One region of the Paraburkholderia sp. SEWSISQ10-3 4 genome, then DNA from elsewhere that is predicted to be linked to it. Evidence: predicted binding sites of a transcription regulator. Region 1 holds the regulator's gene; the other holds the start of a gene.
What was found. The regulator LexA, encoded in region 1, represses DNA repair genes until DNA is damaged. The targets are predictions, from matches to a motif close to ACTGTATNNNNATACAGT.
Positions count from the first base shown of each region.

Region 2: M0D68_RS16415 (VRR-NUC domain-containing protein) is a predicted target of LexA. The motif match lies at 3,113-3,130, and genes of this name have one in related genera.

Region 1 is NZ_JALPRI010000004.1:461,484-472,746, forward strand. Features, by position in the region: gene M0D68_RS13255 (asparaginase) at 14-1,057, opposite strand; gene M0D68_RS13260 (CysB family HTH-type transcriptional regulator) at 1,282-2,208, opposite strand; gene M0D68_RS13265 (sulfate/molybdate ABC transporter ATP-binding protein) at 2,304-3,362, opposite strand; gene cysW (sulfate ABC transporter permease subunit CysW) at 3,362-4,387, opposite strand; gene cysT (sulfate ABC transporter permease subunit CysT) at 4,384-5,286, opposite strand; gene M0D68_RS13280 (sulfate ABC transporter substrate-binding protein) at 5,439-6,488, opposite strand; gene lexA (transcriptional repressor LexA) at 6,804-7,454, shown strand; gene M0D68_RS13290 (hypothetical protein) at 7,514-7,864, shown strand; gene M0D68_RS13295 (DUF2939 domain-containing protein) at 8,028-8,669, shown strand; gene M0D68_RS13300 (universal stress protein) at 8,820-9,287, opposite strand; gene nodI (nodulation factor ABC transporter ATP-binding protein NodI) at 9,562-10,476, shown strand; gene M0D68_RS13310 (ABC transporter permease) at 10,542-11,263, shown strand, end outside.
Region 2 is NZ_JALPRI010000007.1:29,942-41,204, reverse strand. Features, by position in the region: gene M0D68_RS16435 ((Fe-S)-binding protein) at 1-296, shown strand, start outside; gene M0D68_RS16430 (lactate utilization protein B) at 293-1,684, shown strand; gene M0D68_RS16425 (LUD domain-containing protein) at 1,671-2,276, shown strand; gene M0D68_RS16420 (TetR/AcrR family transcriptional regulator) at 2,296-2,868, opposite strand; gene M0D68_RS16415 (VRR-NUC domain-containing protein) at 3,146-4,918, shown strand; gene M0D68_RS16410 (ATP-dependent DNA helicase) at 4,915-7,191, shown strand; gene M0D68_RS16405 (alpha/beta fold hydrolase) at 7,325-8,176, shown strand; gene M0D68_RS16400 (mechanosensitive ion channel family protein) at 8,115-10,772, opposite strand; gene M0D68_RS16395 (NIPSNAP family protein) at 11,139-11,263, opposite strand, start outside.

The DNA.
Region 1 (11,263 bases):
CGCGTTAAATCAATCAGTACGTATCGAAAGTCTTCTGCAACGCAACCGGCCCTGTGCCGCCCGCGGCCAATGCCAGCATCAGCAGCACGCGTGCCTTGTACGGATTCAGCGAACCTGCGCTGACGAAACCAAGTGCATCGTCGGCGGCCGCTCCGTTGCGCATCACATGCCCTGAACCCACGCGCGACGCACGCACCACCACGACGCCTTGCGAAGCGGCATCGGCCAGCGCCTGCTGCACCGAGGCGTGAATCGAGCCGTTACCCGTGCCCGCCACGACGATACCGCGCACACCCGCAGCAACCAACGCGTCCACGGCAATGCGCGAAACGCCCGCGTAGCTCACGACGATCTCCACATGCGGCCACTTCGCGCCGATCACGAATTCGGTTGCGAGCGTATGCGGACGCACCACGCTGCGCTGGAATTCGACGCGACCGTCCTGCACCCAGCCGAGCGCGCCGATATCCGGAGACTGGAAGGCATCGACTGCATACGTGCTCGTCTTGACCACGTCGCGTGCGCTGTGAATCTTGTTGTTGAACGCCACCAGCACGCCCTGCCCGCGCGAACCCGCGTGCGCCGCAACCGTCACTGCGTTCAGCAGATTCAGCGGACCATCGGCGGACAGCGCCGACGCCGGGCGCATGGCGGCGGTCAGCACGACCGGCTTGTCCGACTTGATCGTCAGATGAAGCAGATAGGCGGTTTCTTCGAGTGTATCGGTGCCATGTGTGACCACCACGCCGTCGACGTCATCGTCGGCGAGCAGCGTGTTGATACGTTGTGCGAGCGTGGTCCACAATGACATTTCCATGTCTTTACTGTCGACGCTGGCAATCTGCTCGGGCGCGATGCGCGCCACCGTGGACAAGGCCGGCACCACGGCCAGCAATTGCTCGACGCCGACCACGCCGGCCTGGTAGCCCGATGTATTAGTGGCGTCCGCGGCCGCGCCGGCGATCGTGCCGCCGGTCGCCAGCACGGCGATGCGCGGCAGCAGCGGCGTAGCGCCTTCGCCTGAAGGCGTGGCGGAGGAAGAAGTCAAAGTATTCATGGCGGCGATTGTAAGCGATGCGCCGCGCGCCGCCATGCGTGAAAAAACGGATACCCGTTCGTTTCGGAGCTGGATGAGGCCGGCGCTCCGTGCGCCACGCGTTTGCGCGGCGTTTACATCAAGGCCGGCTACAGCCCGCTTGAAGATCGCACGTTTGGCGCCGCAATGAATTCACGCGGCGCCTTGCGTGCCGTGCGCCGAACCGCAACGATCCGGCGCATCCCTCAAACCGCTTCGCGCAACTGTGCGGCGATTTCCGCTTCATTCAACTGCGGCGCGAACATTTCGATCAGCCGGTACGCGTATGCGCGCAGGAACGCGCCCTTGCGCAGGCCGACCCGCGTCGTGCTCGCTTCGAACAGATGCTGCGTATCCAGCGCGACCAGTTCCGTGTCGCGTTTCGGATCGTAGGCCATCGCGGCAACCACGCCGATGCCCATGCCAAGTTCGACGTACGTCTTGATCACGTCGGCATCGATGGCGGTCAACACGACGTCAGGCAACGCACCCGCTTTCGCGAACGCCTGATCGATGTGCGAGCGGCCCGTGAAGTCCTGGTCGTACGTGACGATCGGGAATTCGGCAATCTCGTCGAGCGTCAGGTTTTCGCGGCCCACCAGCGGATGCCCCTTCGGTACGACCACGACGTGATGCCACGAATAGCACGGGAACGTGACGATATCGGGGAAGCGGTCGAGCGCTTCCGTCGAAATGCCGATGTCCGCTTCGCCGTTGATGATCATCTGCGCAATCTGCTGCGGGCTGCCCTGGCGCAGCGCCAGATGCACCTTCGGGAACACCTCGGTGAATTGACGGATCACCTTCGGCAGCGCGTAACGCGCCTGGGTGTGAGTCGTCGCCACGACCAGGTGGCCGCTGTCCTGATCGGCATATTGACGCGCGACGCGGCGCAGATTCTCCGCATCGAGCAACATCCGCTCGATCAACTGATGCACCGCCTTGCCCGGCTCGGTGAGGCCCGTCAGACGCTTGCCGCGCCGGATGAAAATATCGACGCCGAGTTCGTCTTCCAGATCCTTGATCTGTTTCGACACACCCGACTGCGACGTGTACAACACGTTCGCCACCTCAGTCAGATTCATGTTCTGACGCACGGCCTCGCGCACAAAGCGCAATTGCTGAAAGTTCATCTGTATGTCTCCGGTTGAGCCAGAGTTGAGTTATTAGAGTTTGATTGAAACGCCGAGTGTTGTTGCGCTGCCTGTGTTGATGCTCGTGGCGCCGCCTATTGCGCCGGAAATACGCGCAAGGCGCGCGGCACTGCCGTCACGCCGTCGCCTATCGACAGTTGCAGATCGCGCCACGATTCGCGATCGAGTTCAGCCTCGAGCACATTGCCTTCGCGGCCCGCCAGTTCCACACGCACCGAGCCGCCGAGCGTCACCACGCGCCGCACGTCGACCACAATGCCTTCGCGATGGCCGGACGCTTGCGGATACAACTGCAGATCGTGCGGACGTACATAGGCGAACGCCGGTCCGCTGAAACCGGCCGTGATCGCGACCGGCAACGCCGCGCCGTCGACCACGAAGCCGCTTGCATCCACGTTGCCATGCAGACGGTTCGCCGCGCCGAGAAACTCGTAGACGAACGAAGTTTGCGGATGGTCGTACACGTCCTGCGGACTGCCCACCTGCTCCACATGCCCACGATTCAACACGACGATACGGTCGGCCACTTCGAGCGCCTCTTCCTGATCGTGCGTGACGAAGATCGTCGAGATATGCAGATCGTCATGCAAACGACGCAGCCAGCTGCGCAACTCCTTGCGCACCTTCGCGTCCAGCGCGCCGAACGGTTCGTCGAGCAGCAGGACCTTCGGCTCGACAGCGAGCGCACGCGCCAACGCAATCCGCTGCCGTTGACCACCCGACAGTTCCGACGGGTAGCGTTGTGCGAGCCAGTCGAGTTGCACGAGCTTCAGCAGTTCATGCACCTTCTCGCGAATCACTGCTTCCGAAGGCCGTTCCTTGCGGGGCTTCACACGCAAGCCGAACGCCACGTTCTCGAACACCGTCATATGACGGAACAGTGCGTAATGCTGGAATACAAAGCCGACTTCACGCTCGCGCGCACCAACCGTCGCCACGTCCTGGCCTTGCAGCACGACCTGGCCCGCATCCGCGTATTCGAGGCCGGCAATCACACGCAGCAAGGTGGTCTTGCCACAACCCGAAGGCCCGAGCAGCGCAACCAGTTCGCCCGGGGGAAAGTCGAGCGATACGTTATCGAGCGCGACGAAATCGCCAAAGCGCTTTTGCAGGTTACGAACGGTGATACCCATTACAGCTCTCCTTGCTTGAGCGCGTGTTGATGCGATGCATGCGTTGCATTGACGGACTGTGAAGCAGACTGTGAAGCGGACGGCGGCGTGACCGGCCCTGCATACGCCGGCACATCGCGCGCGGCCGACAGTTCCGCCGACATATGGCGCTCGGCGAGCAGCTTCAGGCCGAGCGTGACGAGTGCGAGCAAGGCCAGCACCGACGCCACGGCAAACGCCGCCGAGAAGTTGTATTCGTTATAGAGAATTTCGACGTGCAGCGGCATGGTGTCGGTCTGGCCGCGAATGTGGCCGGACACCACCGACACCGCGCCGAACTCGCCCATCGCCCGCGCGTTACACAGAATCACGCCGTACAGCAGGCCCCATTTCACGTTCGGCAGCGTGACGCGCCGGAAGATCTGCCAACCCGATGCGCCGAGTACATGCGCGGCCTCTTCTTCGTCGTTGCCTTGCGCCTGCATCAGCGGAATCAGTTCACGCGCGACGAACGGGAACGTGACGAAGATCGTCGCCAGCACGATGCCCGGCACCGCGAAGATGATCTGCACGTTGTGATCCTGCAGCCACGGGCCGAACCAGCCCTGCGCGCCGAACATCAACACGTAGATCAAACCGGAGATCACCGGCGAGACCGAGAACGGCAGATCGATCAACGTGGTCAGCAAGGCCTTGCCACGGAACTCGAACTTGGCGATACACCATGACGCCGCGAGGCCGAACACAAGATTCAGCGGCACGGCAATCGCAGCGGTGATCACGGTGAGCTTGATGGCCGACAACGCATCCGGATCGACCAGCGATTCCAGATAGAAGCCGATGCCCTTGCTCAAGGCCTGATAGAACACGGCGACGAGCGGCACGACGAGAAACAGCGCGAGAAACAGCAACGCGATACCGGTCAGAATCCAGCGCACGATGGGGGGTTCAGTAACCGGATCGGGCCGGCGCGCGATATTGAGCGGCGCGCGCGGCGCCACGGCGACAGTCGCGGCATCCGCGCCATTCAGAGAGTTGCGGCTCATTGCACACCTCCGCCGACACCGATCGCCGCCACACTCGCGGCGGCAGGCGCCGGGCCTGCGCCGCCACGGCCCGTGCGGCGCTGCAGATACCACTGCAGCGTATTGATCAACAAGAGCATCAGGAACGACACCACCAGCATCACGACCGCAATCGCGGTGGCGCCGGCATAATCGTATTGTTCGAGTTTGGTAATGATCAGCAGCGAGGTGATTTCCGATTTCATCGGCACGTTACCGGCAATGAAAATCACCGAGCCGTATTCGCCGAGCGCCCGCGCGAACGCCAGCGCGAAACCCGTGAGCAAAGCCGGAAACACCGCAGGCAACACCACGCGCCGAAACGTCAGCCAACGCGACGCGCCAAGGCACGCAGCCGCCTCTTCCTGTTCGCGCTCGAACTCTTCGAGCACCGGCTGCACGGTCCGCACGACGAACGGCAAACCGATAAAGGTCAGCGCGATCAGCACACCGGCCGGCGTGAAAGCGATCTTGATACCGAGCGGTTCGAGAAACTGTCCGATCCAACCGTTGCTCGCATACACCGCCGCAAGCGAAATACCGGCCACGGAAGTCGGCAAAGCGAACGGCAGATCGACCACCGCGTCGACGATACGCTTGAACGGGAAGGTATAACGCACCAGCACCCAAGCGACCAGAAAGCCGAACACCGCGTTGATCAGCGCGCCGCCAAGGGCCGAGAAAAACGTCAGGCGATACGACGCGAGCACGCGCGGCGAGCTGACCGCGCGCACGAACTGAGGCCAGTCGAGCGTCGCGGTCTTGAGAAAGGTCGCCGCAAGCGGAATCAGCACCACGAGGCTCAGATAAGCCACCGTGATGCCGAGTGTCAGGCCAAAACCGGGCAACGCGCTCGGTTTTCGGAAGGTCAACGTCGTCATGCTCAGTACTCTTTCAGGGTTGAGGCCGGCGGCTCTTTTTCCGGCCGCCTGGCTGGCCAAAAAGCGCGCCTCGCGGGCGCGCTTTCTGGCGAAGTGTGACTACGCGTTCAACTGCGGCGTCTAACTGCGCATCTCGTCCGGTTGACTACCCGTTACTGCGGCGAGTAGATCGAATCGAACACACCGCCGTCGGCAAAGTGCGTCTTCTGCGCGTTCGCCCAGCCGCCGAACGAATCGTCCACCGTGTACAACTTCAGCTTCGGAAACTTCGACGTCAGCTCGGCCGGCACCTTGTTCGAACGCGGACGGTAGAAGTTCTTCGCGGCGATTTCCTGACCTTCCTCGCTGTACAGGAAGTTCAGATACGCTTCCGCCACCTTGCGTGTGCCGTGCTTGTCGACCACCTTGTCCACCACCGCAACCGGCGGCTCGGCCAGAATGCTCACCGACGGCACGACGATTTCAAACTTCTCCGGACCGAATTCCTTCAGCGAGAGGAACGCCTCGTTTTCCCACGCAATCAGCACGTCGCCGATACCGCGTTGCACGAAGCTGGTGGTCGCGCCACGCGCGCCCGAATCCAGCACGCCGGCATTCTTATAGAGCTTGCCGACGAATTCCTTCGCCTTCTGGTCGTTGCCGCCCGGCTGATGTTCAGCATAGGCCCACGCGGCCAGGTAGTTCCAGCGCGCGCCTCCCGAGGTCTTCGGATTCGGCGTGACGATCGACACACCCGGTTTGATCAGATCGTCCCAATCCTTGATGTGCTTCGGGTTGCCCTTGCGCACCAGAAACACGATCGTCGACGTGTACGGCGAGGCGTTGTCCGGCAAACGCTTTTGCCAGCCCTTGTCGAGCAGACCCTTGTTGGCCAGCGCGTCGATGTCATAGGCAAGCGCCAGGGTCACGACGTCCGCCTGCAAACCGTCCAGCACCGAGCGTGCTTGCGCACCCGAGCCGCCGTGCGACTGCTTGAAGGTGACCGTCTCGCCCGTTTTCGCCTTCCATTCCTTGCCGAATGCCTGGTTGACGTCCTGGTACAACTCACGTGTCGGGTCGTACGACACGTTCAGCAGCGTCGTGTCGGCTGCATGTGCCGGCGCCGTGACGCCGACCGCGGCGATCGTACCGACTGCGCCGAATGCGAGCGCCGCGATAAGTTTTCTGGTCTTGCCTGCCAGCCCCGTGCCCTGATGGTTCATGCCAACTTTCTCCGCGTTGTAGTCCGCTGAAACAGCGTGTGGTGTTGTTTTGCGTCGCGGTCACGTGCACATGAGCGCCAACTCGAAGGGCAGTCTATCGAAGAGCTTTCATCATTAAAAATAATGTTTCTTCATTCTTTAATACGCAAAAGTGGTAATGACGGCCGGATAAGGCGTTGCGGCACGAAAACGGGTGTTGGAGCGTCTATTTACGACGCTGGAACGCCACCCCGGGCCGCGAACTTAAAGTAAAGCTTGAATTGCGCGGAATACTGTATAAAAATACAGGCACCTGTTCATACATACAGTGGCGCCATGACCAAACTCACCGCACGACAGCAGCAGGTTTTCGATCTGATCCGCCGGGCCATCGAACGCACCGGCTTTCCGCCCACCCGCGCGGAGATCGCCGCCGAGCTGGGTTTCAGCTCGGCCAATTCGGCAGAAGAGCATCTGCGCGCCCTCGCCCGCAAGGGCGTGATCGAACTGGCAGCCGGCGCATCGCGCGGCATTCGCCTGCTGGGCGGATCCGAAGATTCGCCGTACCAGTTCACGCTGCCGCACGCCAGCATCATGCAACTGTCGTTGCCGCTGATCGGCCGGGTTGCAGCGGGTAGCCCGATCCTCGCGCAGGAACATATCTCGCAGCACTACGCCTGCGACCCGGCGCTGTTCTCGAGCAAGCCGGACTACCTGCTGAAGGTGCGCGGGCTGTCCATGCGCGACGCAGGCATCTTCGACGGCGACCTGCTCGCGGTGCAGAAGAAAAGCGAAGCCAAAGACGGTCAGATCATCATCGCGCGGCTTGGCGACGACGTGACGGTCAAGCGCTTGAAGCGCCGCCCGAACGGTATCGAGCTGATTGCCGAGAACCCCGATTACGACAACATCTTCGTTGAAACCGGCAGCGCGGAATTTGCGCTCGAGGGCATCGCCGTCGGGCTGATCCGCCCGGGCGAGTTCTAACCGCCCACTTGTACGCCAAACCCAAAGCTGCCCCAACGTTGAATCGCCTGGAGAGACTCATGGAACGCCTTGCCCGCCTGCTGCCTTTTCGCCAGTTCGGTCGTTTGCGTCATCTGCGCAAGCTGGTGCCGTGTTCGCTGATCGAGGCGTCCCCGGCCAGTTCTCCATCGCTATCGCTGTTCGACGCGCCCGTCGGCGTACTGGGCTTGCCGTCCTCGTTGCCGGCTTTTGCTCGCGTGTCGTTGAATTCGGGGCTGAATACGGCTGAACCCGCGCGTCGTGCGCCGGTGCGCGTGTATCACGGACCGTCGCGGCTGATCATGGTCGGCACGGTAGACGCCGTGTGCCGCATGATCGATCGTTGCATCGCAGATGAAGCCAACGTGCACGGCGCGGTGTTCGAGTCATAAGCTGCATTGCGCGTGCACCGCATTCCATTGCGGCTGTACGACGCGCGACACCCGGCGTAAGGTCGTTCACCTAGCCGCGCCCTCTCGGATATCGCATCGCCTGGGATCGTTTTTGCGTGGTCGCGGTCCACGTTAGATCACACCTGATGGAGAGTCCCACTCGATGGCAGTTTCAACACGCACGAAACGCAGCGCCGCCCGGCCACTGATCGTCACCTTGATTGTGATTGTGGTGATTGCCGCGTTGGGGTTCTGTTACGCGTCGCCTTACATGGCGCTGAATACCCTCAAACGCGCGGCGGATGCACGTGATGCACAAACCGTCAATGAATACGTCGATTTTCCCGCGTTGCGCGAGAGCCTGAAGCAGCAGGTCACCGGCCTGTTGACGCGCCGGCTCGACGTCCAAGGCAATGGCAATCCGCTCGCGGCGATTGGCGCGATGATCGGCGTGGCCTTGATCGGCCCGCTGGTCGACGCTTATGCAACACCCGACGGCGTCGCGGCATTGCTGAATGGGATGCCGCCGCGCGGCAACCCGGGTGAGCGCCCTCCTGTTCCGGCTGGCGCCGGAAATCCGCCGACCGCACCGGCGGCGGCGCCCGAACCGGCGCCTCCTGCTGCGGGCAATAATGGAAACAGCGCCACGCCACCCCAACCGCCGCAAACCACGGCGGGCTACCGCAGCCTTAATGAGTTCGTCGTCAGCTATCAGCATGGTGCCGGTGACGCGCGTTACTCGGCGATCTTGCGGCGCGAAGGTTTGTTCACATGGAAGCTGGCTGCGGTCAATCTGAACGAGTGATCACCCAGCGGTCGCTATCGATTTGAGCGTATGAGCGAATCGCGGTTTGGCCGAAGCGATCGCCGCGAACGCGGCGACTGTTCGGTCACGTGGCTCACTAAGATCATTCAACTCATTCAGCCCGGTCCACGTGCTTTGCCCCGCCTTGTGTCAGGCCGCCGCTGCTTGCTGCTGCTCCTGCGCGGAAGAGCACGCCACCAGAATGCTGCAAGAGACCCGGTCGAGCAGCGGAGTATTGCCCGCGCCCATCCACCATCGCGACAGGCCGGTGCGGCAACGATGGCCGACCACCACGAGGTCGACATGCAATTCGTTAGCGAGATTGGCGATCTCGTCGATCGGATGGCCAAACGCAAAATGCCCTTGCGCGGTCACACCGCGCTCGGTGAGCCAGTCCACCCCTTCCTGCAGGATGTCGCGTGCTGTTTTTTCGAAGCTGCCGCATGCCACATCGGTCAGCAGGCCCGCGCTTTGCGCAATGCTCGAGCGCATGTCGACCACTGATAGTAAGTGCGTTTCCGCCTTCAGATCCAACGCCAGGTCGGCGCCGCAACGTAACGCTTTGCGGCCTTCGCGCGAGCCGTCGTAGCACAGCAGGATTTTCTGGTAGCTCGCCATGATTTTTCTCCCATCCGCGAGGAACGCGGTCTGAATGAATCATGGTGCGCCGCAATTCAGGTTGCAAGGGATGGAAAACGCTAAGTGCGCCCTAAATAGGTGCGTGCTGGATTTGTGGCGGGTTTGGGCTGGGTTTGGGTCACTCCTGAGCTTTTGCCGCAGCGCAAGAAACGCCACCGGCGCATCCGGTGGCGATCAATTCCTCGCTGCCGATGCCATAGAATGAGCGGCCTTGCCGGCCATTTGCGTCTTTTCCCGGAGCCTCGATCGATCCATGTCTGCAGCCGCCATTGAATTCCATCAGGTTAAAAAAAGCTACGGCGATAAGACGGTCGTCGACGGACTGTCGTTTCATGTCAACGCCGGCGAATGTTTCGGTCTGCTCGGCCCGAATGGCGCGGGCAAGACCACCACGTTGCGCATGCTGCTCGGCATCGCTGCACCGGATGCCGGCACGATCCGCCTGTGCGGCGAACCGATTCCCGGCCGCGCGCGCGTGGCCCGAGCGCGTGTCGGCGTTGTGCCGCAGTTCGACAATCTCGATCCCGATTTCACAGTCCGCGAAAACCTGCTGATGTTCGGCCGCTACTTCGGTCTAAGCGCCTCGCAATGCCGCGCGATGGTGCCGTCGCTGCTCGAATTCGCGCGTCTCGAGAGCAAGGCGGATGCACGTGTGAGCGAACTGTCTGGCGGCATGAAGCGGCGCCTGACGCTGGCTCGCGCGCTCGTCAACGACCCCGACGTGCTGATCATGGACGAACCGACCACCGGCCTCGATCCGCAAGCACGCCACCTGATCTGGGAACGGCTGCGCTCGCTGCTCGCGCGCGGCAAGACCATTCTGTTGACCACGCACTTCATGGAGGAGGCTGAACGGCTGTGCCATCGCCTGTGCGTGATCGAGGAAGGCCGCAAGATCGCCGAAGGCGCGCCGCGTGCATTGATCGCTTCGGAGATCGGCTGTGATGTGATCGAAATCTTCGGACCCGATCCGGTTGCGTTGCGCGACGAACTGGCGCCGCTTGTCGAGCGCACCGAGATCAGTGGCGAGACGCTCTTCTGCTATGTGAACGACGCGCAACCCGTGCATGCCCGCCTCAAGCAACGCGCCGATCTGCGCTACCTGCATCGCCCGGCGAATCTGGAAGATGTGTTCCTGCGTCTGACTGGGCGCGAGATGCAGGACTGACGCGACTCGACATCGGCTCAGCTCGCAATCCTCTACAGCTATAACGACACGGCAAGAGACACGCAATGGACGCACGCACTTACGAACCACACGGCGAGACACCGCCGAAGCAGGAGACCTTCGCCGCTTTCCCGGCCAACGCCGTCAACTGGATTGCGGTGTGGCGCCGCAACTATCTTGTCTGGCGCAAGCTCGCGATTGCGTCGATGTTCGGCAATCTTGCCGATCCGATGATCTATCTGTTCGGCCTGGGTTTCGGGCTTGGGCTGATGGTCGGGCATGTCGACGGCGTGTCGTATATCGCGTTTCTTGCTGCCGGCACGGTGGCATCGAGCGTGATGATGTCGGCGAGTTTCGAGTCGATGTATTCGGGCTTTTCGCGCATGCACGTGCAGCGCACGTGGGAGGCGATCATGCATACGCCGCTCACGCTCGGCGACATTGTGCTTGGCGAAGTGATGTGGGCGGGCAGCAAGTCGATGCTATCGGGCGCGGCGATCATGCTGGTCGCGGGGGGTCTCGGCTACGCGAGTTTTCCGCCGATGTTGCTGGCGTTGCCGGTAATTGTGCTCACGGGGCTCGCGTTCGCGAGTGTGGCGATGGTGGTGACGGCGCTGGCTCCCTCGTATGACTTTTTTATGTTTTATCAGACGTTGGTGTTGACGCCGATGTTGCTGTTGTCTGGGGTGTTTTTTCCTGTTTCACAGTTGCCTGCTGCGGCGCGGGTAGTGACTGGGCTTTTGCCGTTGGCGCATGCTGTTGATCTGATTCGGCCGGCTATGCTGGC
Region 2 (11,263 bases), on a different contig from region 1:
CGCTGCCGTTTTCGAAACCGCGCACCTTGCTTGAAGGTGTGAAAGGCATCGAATTCGTCAAACCGTCGCGGCCCGACGAATGCTGCGGTTTCGGCGGCACGTTCTCGGTGACCGAAGAGCCGGTGTCGGTGCGCATGGGGCAGGACAAGGTTCGCGATCATCTCAACGCGGGCGCGGAGTACATCGTGTCGGGCGACATGTCGTGCCTGATGCACCAGCAAGGTTGCGCGGAACGCATGAAAGCCGACGCACGCTTCATCCATATCGCGCAGGTTCTCAACGGAGCACGCGCATGAGCCGCATCGATCACGCGAAAGCCGCGGGCGCTTTCATCAGGAAGACGGAGCACGTCGCGTTTCACGACAAACGTCTATGGGATTTGCGTGAGAAGCGCGATGCGCAGGCGCACGGCATCCCGGAGTGGCAGACGCTGCGCGAACTGGCATCGGGCATCAAGGAACACACGCTGTCGCATCTGTCCGACTATCTCGAACAGTTCGCCGCTGCGGCCGAAGCAAATGGCGTCGTGGTGCATTGGGCCGCGACCGCCGAAGAGCACAATGCGCTGGTCCACCAGATCATGTCCGAGCGCGGCATGACCACGCTCGTCAAAAGCAAGTCGATGCTCACCGACGAATGCAAGATGCGCGAGTATCTCGAACCGCGCGGCATCACGGTGATGGAGACCGATCTCGGCGAGCGCATCCAGCAGCTCGATCATCAGGACCCGAGCCATATGGTGGTGCCCGCGGTCCATAAACTACGCGCCGATGTGGCTGAACTGTTCGGTCGAACCATCGGCACCGATCCGCAAAACAGCGATATTCACTACCTCGCTGAAAGCCAGCGGATGAATACGCGGCCGTATTTCGTGCGCGAGAAAACGGCGGGCATGACGGGCTGCAATTTCGCGGTGGCGGAGACGGGCACGGTGGTCGTGTGTACGAACGAGGGCAATGCCGACCTGTCGGCGAATGTGCCGCCGTTGCATATCGCGTCGATCGGTATCGAGAAGCTGATTCCAAAGGTGTCGGACCTCGGCGTATTTATCCGCATGCTGTCGCGCAGCGCGCTCGGTTCGCCGATTACCCAGTACACCTCGCATTTCCGTGCGCCGCGTCCGGGCGCCGAGATGCACTTCATCCTCGTCGATCATGGCCGCTCGGAGCGGCTGGCGATGGAGGATTTCTGGTATTCGCTCAAATGCATTCGCTGCGGCGCGTGTATGAACACGTGCCCGGTGTATCGGCGCAGTGGCGGCTTGTCGTATGGCGGCACGTATTCGGGGCCGATCGGCGCAATCATCAACCCGACCTTCGACCTGAAGCGTTATAGCGCGTTGCCGTTCGCGTCGACGCTAAACGGCAGTTGCACGAATGTGTGTCCGGTGAAGATCAATATTCACGAGCAGATCTACAAATGGCGAACGGTGATCGCAGAACGTCATGAGGTGCCATTCGTGAAGCAGGAAGTGCTGAAGATGGCGGGGCGCCTGCTTGCGAGTCCGACGCTGTATCGGGCGACAGTGTCGTCGATGGGCGGCGCGCTGCGGCGTTTGCCGAATTTCGTGCTGTATAACCCGCTCAACATCTGGGGCCGGCAGCGTGAGTTGCCGGAGGCGCCGAAGCTGACCTTCCACGCCTGGTACAAGAAGAATCGTGGAGGTGGCGATGGCAACGCGTGAGGCTTTTCTGGCAAAGGTGCGTGAGGCGCAGCCGCCGGCGCGTCCACGGCCCGATGCGCCGCTGTTCGCTTCGGCGGGCGGGGACTTGCGGGCGCGCTTCACGGCAGCATTGCAGGCGATGGGCGGCACGTGCGTCGAAGCGCGGGCTGCGGGTGACGTGCTTGCGCTGATCCGTGAGCGGTTCGGCGATGCGGCGTCGGTGGCGTCGGCGACGCCCGAAGTGCCCGGCACGCGCGCGATCACGGCCGAAACCGAACCGGCGTCGTTGCAGGATATCGAGGTGGGCGTGGTGCGGGGGCGCTTCGGCGTGGCTGAAACCGGCTCGGTGTGGTTCAGCGAGCGCGAGTATGTGGTCAACTCGCTGGGGTACATCGTGCAGCATCTGGTGGTGCTGCTCGATCCGGCGCAGTTGCTCGACGGCTTGCAGGACGTGTACCGTCGCGACGACTTCCGCGATGCGCGCTATGCGGCGCTGGTTACCGGCCCTTCGGCCACCGCGGATATCGAAGGCGTGCTGATTCGTGGTGCGCAGGGGGTGCGATCGTTGACAGTGGTGTGGGTGGAGGCCCCGCAGGCACAGCGAGGAATCTAGCGCGTGAGCGGGCTCCCGCTCACGCCGCTTTGGCTTTGGCCGATCGCAGCAGAACTTCGGCGGCAGCCCAAGCCTGCGAAGCCGGCCCGGGATCATTCGCCGCGCGTGCGTTGACGGTTGCCCCATCGAGCAACATCATGAAGACATCCCCAAGGCGTTTTGCCTCAGACGCCGGCATGAGACCCTGCAGCAGTTCCGCTATCCAGGTGGTCATCTTTGTCCGATATTGGATGGCTACGCCCGAGATCTTGGGGTACTCGGTGCCAAACTCCGCCAGTGCGCGTTCAAACAGGCAACCCGCGAATTCTGGCGTCGCGAACCAATCGCCATACCAGTCGAAAATTGCCTTGACCCGTTCCTCCGGAATCTCAAGCGTCTGCAGACGGGCTTCGATACTGCCGACGATCAGCGCATAGCGTTGCAGCAGCACCTCCCGGATCAATTCGTCCTTGCCTGAAAAGTGGCGGTATAGCGTCATTCGCGCAACGCCGGAGTCGTCGATGATCCAGTCCACGCCGACGGCCTGGAAACCGTGCATCGAAAACAGTTGGGTGGCTTTATCGACGACAAGTTGTCGTTTGCTTGCACGCATGCAGATCACGCTCTCACTAGGGCTTGTTTCAAAAAATCTTAACACCAGACGTAACTCAGCTTCGTTGCCGTCTTTGTAGAACGATCTATATCATATGCGTGACATTCTGCCCACATATAGGAAAACGCGCTTTCTGGATTGGCCGGGGCCGGCCCAGGCGATTTCGGGCGACGAGGACCAGTGAGCGGATTCTCCATGCGCATACGGAGCGGGTATCGACGCGTACTTATATTTTGATATCATCACTGTATAAACATACAGGTTTCGTAAACGCTCCGTGGCGATAGATGCTCCGTCGGACCCCCGTTCTGGTGTCCCTTATTACCTGCTGAACTTCGAGCGTGCGCTGGCGTGGCTCGCCGAGCGTTACGACGATCTGCTGGACGCGCACGAACACGGTTTCCTGCGCGATTTCGCCGCTTTGCCGCAGCCCTCGCGCGCGTTGCTGGTTCGCATGCTGATGCGCAAGGGCACGCTGTTCCGCGCCAGCCGCCTGTCTTATGACGAGATCGGTTGTCCTTTGCAGGCAGTTGCACCCTTGGCAATGCTCGGTTGGGTCGACACGGAACCCGTTCTGACGCTCGACGATCTGTTCGCGCTCACCACGCGCCCCGAGTTGCTGCTGATCTTGGCGGACGCCATCGCGTTGATTCCCGGCGCGAAAGGCTTGCGCAAACCCGATCTGCTGGAAACGCTGCGGCCGTTTTACGAAAGCGAAGGAGCGGGTGAGGGCGAATGCGACGAACGAGGCGCCACCGCGCAGCCGTTGTCCGCGTGGCACGCCCAGACCACCGACCGCGTCTTCCACGTCGCCATCGCGCCCCTTTGCGAGCGTCTGCGCCTCATGTTCTTCGGCAATCTGCAGCAGGACTGGTCGGAGTTCGTGCTTGCCGATCTCGGCGTGTTCCAGTACGAGAAGGTTGCGTTCGCGCCGTCGTCGCGCGCATTCCAGCAACGCGAGGACGTCGACGTTTATCTTGCGTTGCATGCATGCCGCGAAGCGCTCGAATGGCTCCCCGCGGGTGACGCGGAGTCAGAGGCGATCGACGAGCTCGTCGTCGCGATTGCTGCGATCGAAACCTCAAACCCGTGGCTCGAAACGCGTCGCGCGAAACTGCTGTTTCGTATCGGCCAGCATTGTGAGCGTCAACAGAACTGGCGCGCAGCGCTCGCTGTCTATGAGCGCTGCGCGTGGCCTGGCGCGCGCCATCGGCGCTTGCGAGTGCTGGAACGCAGTGAGCGATTTGACGAAGCCTTCGCCCTCGCTTTGCAAGCCGCTGCGAAACCTGAAAGCGAAGAGGAAGCGCAGCGCATCGAGCGCATGTTGCTGCGTTTGCAGCGCAAGCGCGGCGAGCGTGTGGCGCGTGTGGCTGCAGCTCGCCCGGTTGAGCGCAGCACACTGGTTCTGCCGAGGCCAGACGCGCCACAACCGGTCGAATACGTCGCCCGCGATCATTTGACTTGCGACGCGGCGCCGGTTCATTACGTCGAAAACGCGCTGATCAACTCGCTGTTCGGCTTGCTGTGCTGGGAGCCGGTGTTCGCGGCGCTGCCCGGCGCGTTTTTTCACCCGTTCCAGCGCAGACCGGCCGATCTGCATGCGCCGGATTTTCATGCGCGCCGCGCCGCGCAATTCGCCGCGTGTCTCGCGCAACTCGACAGCAGCGCCTATCGCGAGACGATTCTGCGGCATCTGCAAAGCAAGGCGGGATTGCAATCGCCGTTTGTATTCTGGGGCTTGCTGACGCAGGAACTGGTCGAGTTGGCGCTCGACTGCCTGCCTGCCGCGCATCTGAAACTATGGTTCGAGCGCTTGCTGCGTGACATCCGCGGCAACCGTTCGGGCCTGCCGGACCTGATCCGGTTCTGGCCGGCCGAGCGCCGTTACGAGTTGATCGAAGTGAAAGGCCCCGGCGACCGCTTGCAGGACAACCAGATCCGCTGGCTCGCGTACTGCGCGCAGCACGGCATGCCGGTGCGCGTGCTCGACGTGCGATGGGCCGATGAAGAGATCGTCGCGTCGGAAGTCGTGACGGAGATCACGCCGTGACCTACGTGGTCGCCGTCCGGGCGATGTGCGAATTCACTGCGCGGCGAGGCGATCTGGATCTGCGCTTCACGCCCGCGCCCACCTCGCTGGAGGGCATGGCCGGCCATGTGACGGTCGCCGGGCGGCGCGCGAGCGGCTACGAAGCCGAAATTACGCTGACCGGCACGCATCGCGGTTTGACCGTGCGTGGCCGCGCCGACGGTTACGACCCGGTGTCGAACCGGCTGGAAGAGATCAAGACCCATCGTGGCGCGCTCGAACGGATGCCCGCCAATCACCGCACGCTGCATTGGGCGCAGGCGCTGGTGTACGGGCACCTGTTGTGCCAGACCCGTTCGCTCGCTGAATTGACGGTCGCACTGGTGTATTTCGATGTTGGCAGTCAGAAGGAAACCTTGCTGACCGAAACGCACACCGCGCGTGAGCTGGAGATTTTCTTCGTCGAGCAGTGCGAGCGCTTTCTCGATTGGGCCGTGCAGGAAGAGGCGCACCGCGCCGCGCGCAATGCCGCGCTCAGTGCGCTGCAGTTTCCGCATGGCCAGTTCCGAAGTGGTCAGCGCGAACTGGCGGTGTCGGTGTATCGCGCTGCGCGTGACGGCACGCCCTTGATGGCGCAGGCGCCGACCGGCATCGGCAAGACGCTGGCGACGATTTTTCCGCTGCTCAAGGCGTGTGCGTCGGATCAGATCGACCGCGTGTTCTTCCTGACCGCGAAGACGCCGGGCCGCGCGCTTGCCCTCGATGCGATCGAAACGCTCCATCGAAGCGCCGAGCCGACTTCCGCGCGCTTGCCGCTGAGAACCCTGGAACTGGTCGCGCGCGACAAGGCCTGCGAGCATCCCGACAAGGCCTGCAATGGCGAGTCCTGTCCGCTCGCCCGCGGTTTCTACGACCGGCTCGACGCGGCCCGCAGCGCGGCGTTGGCCGGACCGCGGCTCGACCGGGCGTCGGTGCGCGAAGCGGCGCTCGGGCACGACGTCTGCCCGTACTATCTCGCGCAGGAACTGGCGCGCTGGTCCGACGTGGTGGTCGGCGATTACAACTACTACTACGACAGCAGCGCGATGCTGTACGCGCTCACGCAGATCAATCAGTGGCGCGTCGGCGTGCTGGTCGACGAGGCGCACAACCTGCTCGAGCGGGCACGGCGCATGTACAGCGCGTCGCTCGACCAGGCGGCGTTCCGGCTCGCCCGTAAAACCGCGCCTGCGACGTTGAAGAAGCCGCTTGATCGGCTTCAGCGCGAGTGGAATGCTGTGAAGCGGGCCCAGACCGACACGTATCAGGTCTACGCTGATGTGCCAGGCAAACTGCTTTCGGCTGCACAGAATCTGATCGGCGCGGTGACGGATCAACTCGCCGAAGCGCCGCTTTCCATCGACGAAGCCTCGCTGCGATTTTTCTTCGACGCCATGCATTTCGTCGCGCTGGCGGAGCAATTCGGCGAGCATTCGATTTTCGACATCACGCTCACCACGGATCGCTACGCGCCGCGCGACAAAAGCAGCAGCATGCTGTGCGTGCGCAACGTGATCCCGGCGCCGTTCCTCGCAGGGCGTTATGCTGCCGCGCGGACCACGGTGATGTTTTCGGGCACGCTCAACCCGCATCATTTCTATCGCGACACGCTGGGTTTGCCGGAGCGGACGAACTGGCTCGAGGTCGAAGGGCCGTTTCGCGCCGAACAGTTGCAGGTGCGTGTGGCCGGCAACGTATCCACGCGCTGGCGTGATCGCGAACGCTCGCTCCTGCCCATCGTCGATCTGATCGCCAAGCAGTACGCCGCGCAGCCGGGCAATTATCTCGGCTTCCTGAGCAGCTTCGAGTATCTGCAACAGGTGATGAGCTTGATGCGCTCGCGTCATCCGGAACTGCCGGTATGGGCACAGGAACAGGGCATGGACGAGGCCGCGCGCGACGCGTTCCTAGCGCGCTTTCGCACCATGAACCAGGGCGTCGGCTTCGCGGTGCTAGGGGGCGCGTTCTCCGAGGGTATCGATCTGGTTGGGCAGCAGCTGATTGGCGCCTTCATCGCGACGCTCGGCTTGCCGCAGATGAACGACGTGAACGAGCAGATGCGCCGCACGATGGACGCGAAGTTCGGCAACGGCTACGACTACATGTATCTGTATCCGGGCTTGCAGAAGGTCGTGCAGGCCGCCGGCCGCGTGATTCGCACGGAGCAGGATCAAGGGGTGGTGCATCTGATCGACGACCGGTATCGGCGGCCGGAAGTGCGGCGGCTGTTGCCGCGCTGGTGGCAGGTGCAATAAGCAAGCGCAATGAGCCGCTCATCTCTGGCTCGCAAGCCCATCTCTTTACCTCCCAGGTAATCGACCTGCCTACACCCGCCAGGCAAAGTGGCGGCACGGCACAACGATTCCGACCCAAGGTAAGGAGACTTCCATGAACGCGACCGCACCGTATCTCACCGACGAGCCCAACACGATCCGCACCGCCGATCACACGCGCCTTTTCTACCGCGATTGGGGGCAAGGCGCGCCGCTCGTGTTCCTGTCCGGCTGGACGCTGAATTCCGACATGTGGTCGTATCAGATGGAGCCGCTATCGCGCCTCGGCTGCCGCTGCATCGCTTATGACCGCCGCGGCCACGGCCGTTCGAGCGATCCCGGGCGTGGCTACGACTTCGACACGCTCGCCGACGATCTCGACAGCGTGCTCAGCACACTCGATCTGAACAATGTGACACTGGTCGCGCATTCGATCGCGAGCGGCGAAGCGGTGCGTTACCTGACGCGGCACGGTTCGGAACGCGTGGCCCGGATTGCATTCATCGCGCCGGCAGCCACGCCGTATCTGCTGAAAACCGAAGACAACCCGAACGGGATCGACGCCGTACTATTCGAGCAAGGCCGCCTCGCGCTGAGCCGTTCCTTCCCCGACTGGATCGAGGCGAATGCCGCGCCGTACTTCGGCCCGGGTGTGTCGCGCGCGCCGCTCGACTGGACGATCCGCATGATGCTGCAAACCTCGCATCAGGCCATGCTCGAACTCGCCCGCGTTCAGACCATCACCGATTTCCGCGCGGAGCTGGCCCGCGTCCGGGTGCCGTCGCTCGTCGTGCACGGTGATCGGGACGCCTCTGCGCCGCTCGAGCTGACCGGACGGCCGACCGCGGCGCTGATCGAAGGCGCTTCATTGAACGTCTACGAAGGCGCCGGCCACGGCCTGTACTTCACTCATGCGGAGAAGCTGAACCAGGATTTGCTGGCGTTCCTGGGCCACCGGCCGGTTTAGGGTCGACCGGCACTTGATCTTCAACCGGTGCGTCGGCCTTGCCGGCCGCCGCTTTCAGCGAGGCGTCGGCAGGCGCCGTTGAAGGCGGTTCGCTCTTCGCAGCAGCGTTGGGGCCTACGTCCGGCGCGCCGTTCGATTCGACTTTGGCCGGTACGCTCTCAGGGTCCCACGTCAGCAAATGCCGCTGCGGGTTCGCGATTTCGATGCCGCGCGCGCTGAACTGGTCGAGAATGCGCCGGTTGAATTCACGCTGCACGCCCCAGCGCGCAGTGTCGCGGCATTGGATCTGCCCGGCCAGCGTGACCGCCGAACCGTCCACGCCGTCCACGCCCCAGAAGCTGAAGTCGGACAGAATGCCGTCCTTGAACTTCTCGTCTTCGCGCAGCGCGGCGCCGATTTCCTTCAGCGTGGCGATTGCCAGATCGACGTCCTCGCCGAACACGATATTCACTTTCACCGCGGCATTGCCGAGTCCGCGATTGGTGTTGTTCACTGTCGTGACCGAACTGAATGGCACGGTGAAGAGCGAACCGTCGCTGCCGCGCAAGCGAACGGTGCGGATCGACAGATATTCAACCGTACCCGATACGCCCGCGAGCGTGACCCAGTCGCCGACCTGCATGGCGTTTTCCATCAACAGGAACATGCCGGTGATGAAATCCTGCACCAGCTTTTGCGAGCCGAAGCCGAGCGCCACGCCGAAAATACTCGCGCCCGCCAGCAGCGGCCCGATGTTCACACCGAGTTCGCTCAGGCCGGTGAGCACCACGACCAGCGCGATCACGCAAAAGAGCGCGCTGCGCAGCATCGGCAGCAGGGTACGCAGACGTGCGGCGCGCACGAGGTCGCCGCTGGTGGTCCAACGGTCCAGCCGCCGTTCGATCGACACGTTGGCGCCTTCCCACACCACCAGCGCGATCACCGCGGCGACCCCGATCGTGACCAGCGCCGAAGCCAGCCGATGGCCGATCGACCCGGCCCGGAACAGTTCGCCCACGTCGACGCCCCAAACCTGCAGCAGCGCGAGCGCGGTGACAATGCCGATGAGCCACGCGACGACCCGCCGCAGCAGCGGGTAATAGCGGTAGGCATGCTGTTGCACGAGCGACTTCTCCGCGTCGCCCTGTACGTTGAAGAGCCGCGCCATGGCGCCGAAAATTACGATCGCGACGACTCGCGCGCCCACCAGAATCGCCAGCGTAATACCGCCGAGATGCAGCAGGGTGCGATAGCCGTTCTGCACGTCGAGCGCCCAGATGGACCACAGCGCCATCACCACGAACGCCGCGAATCCGGCCCACGCATCGGCGAGCGCGTTGCCGAACATTTCCAGCGATTCGCTCGCGGCAAAGCGCCTGCGGATCAATTCGCCGACCGGCTTCCTGCATTTCAGAATCAGAATCGAGATCATGATGTGGCCGGCGAGCGCGACCACTTTCATCAGCGCGAGATGCGCCGCGTCGTTCAAGCCGAGCGACTGCGCGATCTCCGCGATCGCCGAACCGGCGCCGACCACGGCGACGATCCGCACGATCCAGCGCTGCACGAAAGCAGCCCACGCATCGCTCATGCGCAACAGGCGCAGGCGGGGTGCGCTCGGCTGCAGGAAGAAGCCGCTGACGATCACAATCAGGCGGCACAGCACGTAGATGTCGATCAGCGAATCGAGCGCGCGATCTTGCGGCGTGCCGTCCTCGGTGACGATCGACATCAGTGCGCTCGCCGCGCCGACGAACACCGCCAGCGGCAACAGGCGCAGCACCATCGTCAGGAGCGCGCGCGGCAGGCGCTGCAGCAGCGTCAGGTGATGCACGGCCTTCTGCTCGCCTTTGGCGTCGGTGGCTTTGCCGGTGGTGGGCGTAGGCGTTGCTATGGCCGCGCCGGGCTTCGCCGCCTGTGCCGTTGCATCGGGCGAAGCCGGTGAAACGGGCAGCGGCGGCGCGGCATTCGGCGCATCGGCCGGTTGCGGCTGGACGTCGACGGGCAGGTCGGCTTGCAATGCCCCGTCTTCATCGCCACGTTCGCGGCGCGCGGCAAGGGCCATGTACGCACGGCGCAACAGGCGGCGCGCGAGCCATTCGAGCGCGAGCGCGGGCAGCAGTGCCGCCAGCAGCGACCATGCGACCTGGCCGAGCACGCCGCGCGCTTGCGGGCTGGTCGATTGCCAATGCCACCAGGCACGCACCGAAGCGAGGTCAAGCAGCGCGGCGACCGAACTGCGCAATGACTTGCCGAGGTGTACAGCCCAATGCGCGCCCTGACGCGCCAGTTGCGAGGCGAGGCCATTGGACTTGAAGGCGGCTGGGACGAGCGCGCTGGCGCTGCTGGCCGCGGCGGGTGCCGACGCAGCCGCGGCCGTCGAGGCCGGTGGAGCGCTGAGTGCGCCCGCTGCGGCGATTGCCTGTAGCGTGTCGCTGACTTGCGCGCGGCGTGTGGGGTCATTGAGGACGCTGAGGGCCTGGCGGGCCTGTTCGGGCGTCAGGGTAGGCGCGACGCCGGATGCGGCTGAGGCGGCGGGTTGCGCCGCGGCAGCAAAGACCGGCGAGGCGCTCAGAAGGAGAAAAATGACAAGCCAGGCTTGGAGTTTTTTGCGCATAGGGTGTAAGGCGGGGTACCAGGTGCGGACGGCGGTGCCGGGACGCGCAGGTCGATTCGGCGGGGTGACCTTGGACCGACACGCGTTTAGTCGTACAAGTTCCATCCGCGGCGGGTATTGGTGTTCACACGGAGGTTCGGCCAGTTGGTCCGAATTGTAACGTCAGGCAGCAGAAAGCTTGCCCGACCGAGGCGCAGTCCGCGGCGTAGCGCGCAAGGTCGCGCGGCTTGAAACCTACTGAGGCGGCAGGCGCCGTGGGACAAGCGGCCATGCGCGGACGCAGCCCCGCGCGGGGCTGCGTCGTCAAAAGGGTTGGCGCGAAAGCACACGGGCTCCGCACTACAGGGTGCTCAGGCCCGGCAATGCCTATTCCGTTGCTTCCACCGAATCCGTCGCGGCCACGCCGAGCGTGCCTTCGACCACCTCGGTGAAGGTGCGCTCCTCGCGCAGAATGAAACGCTTCGTCTGCGCAAACAGGAAATTTTCCCGGG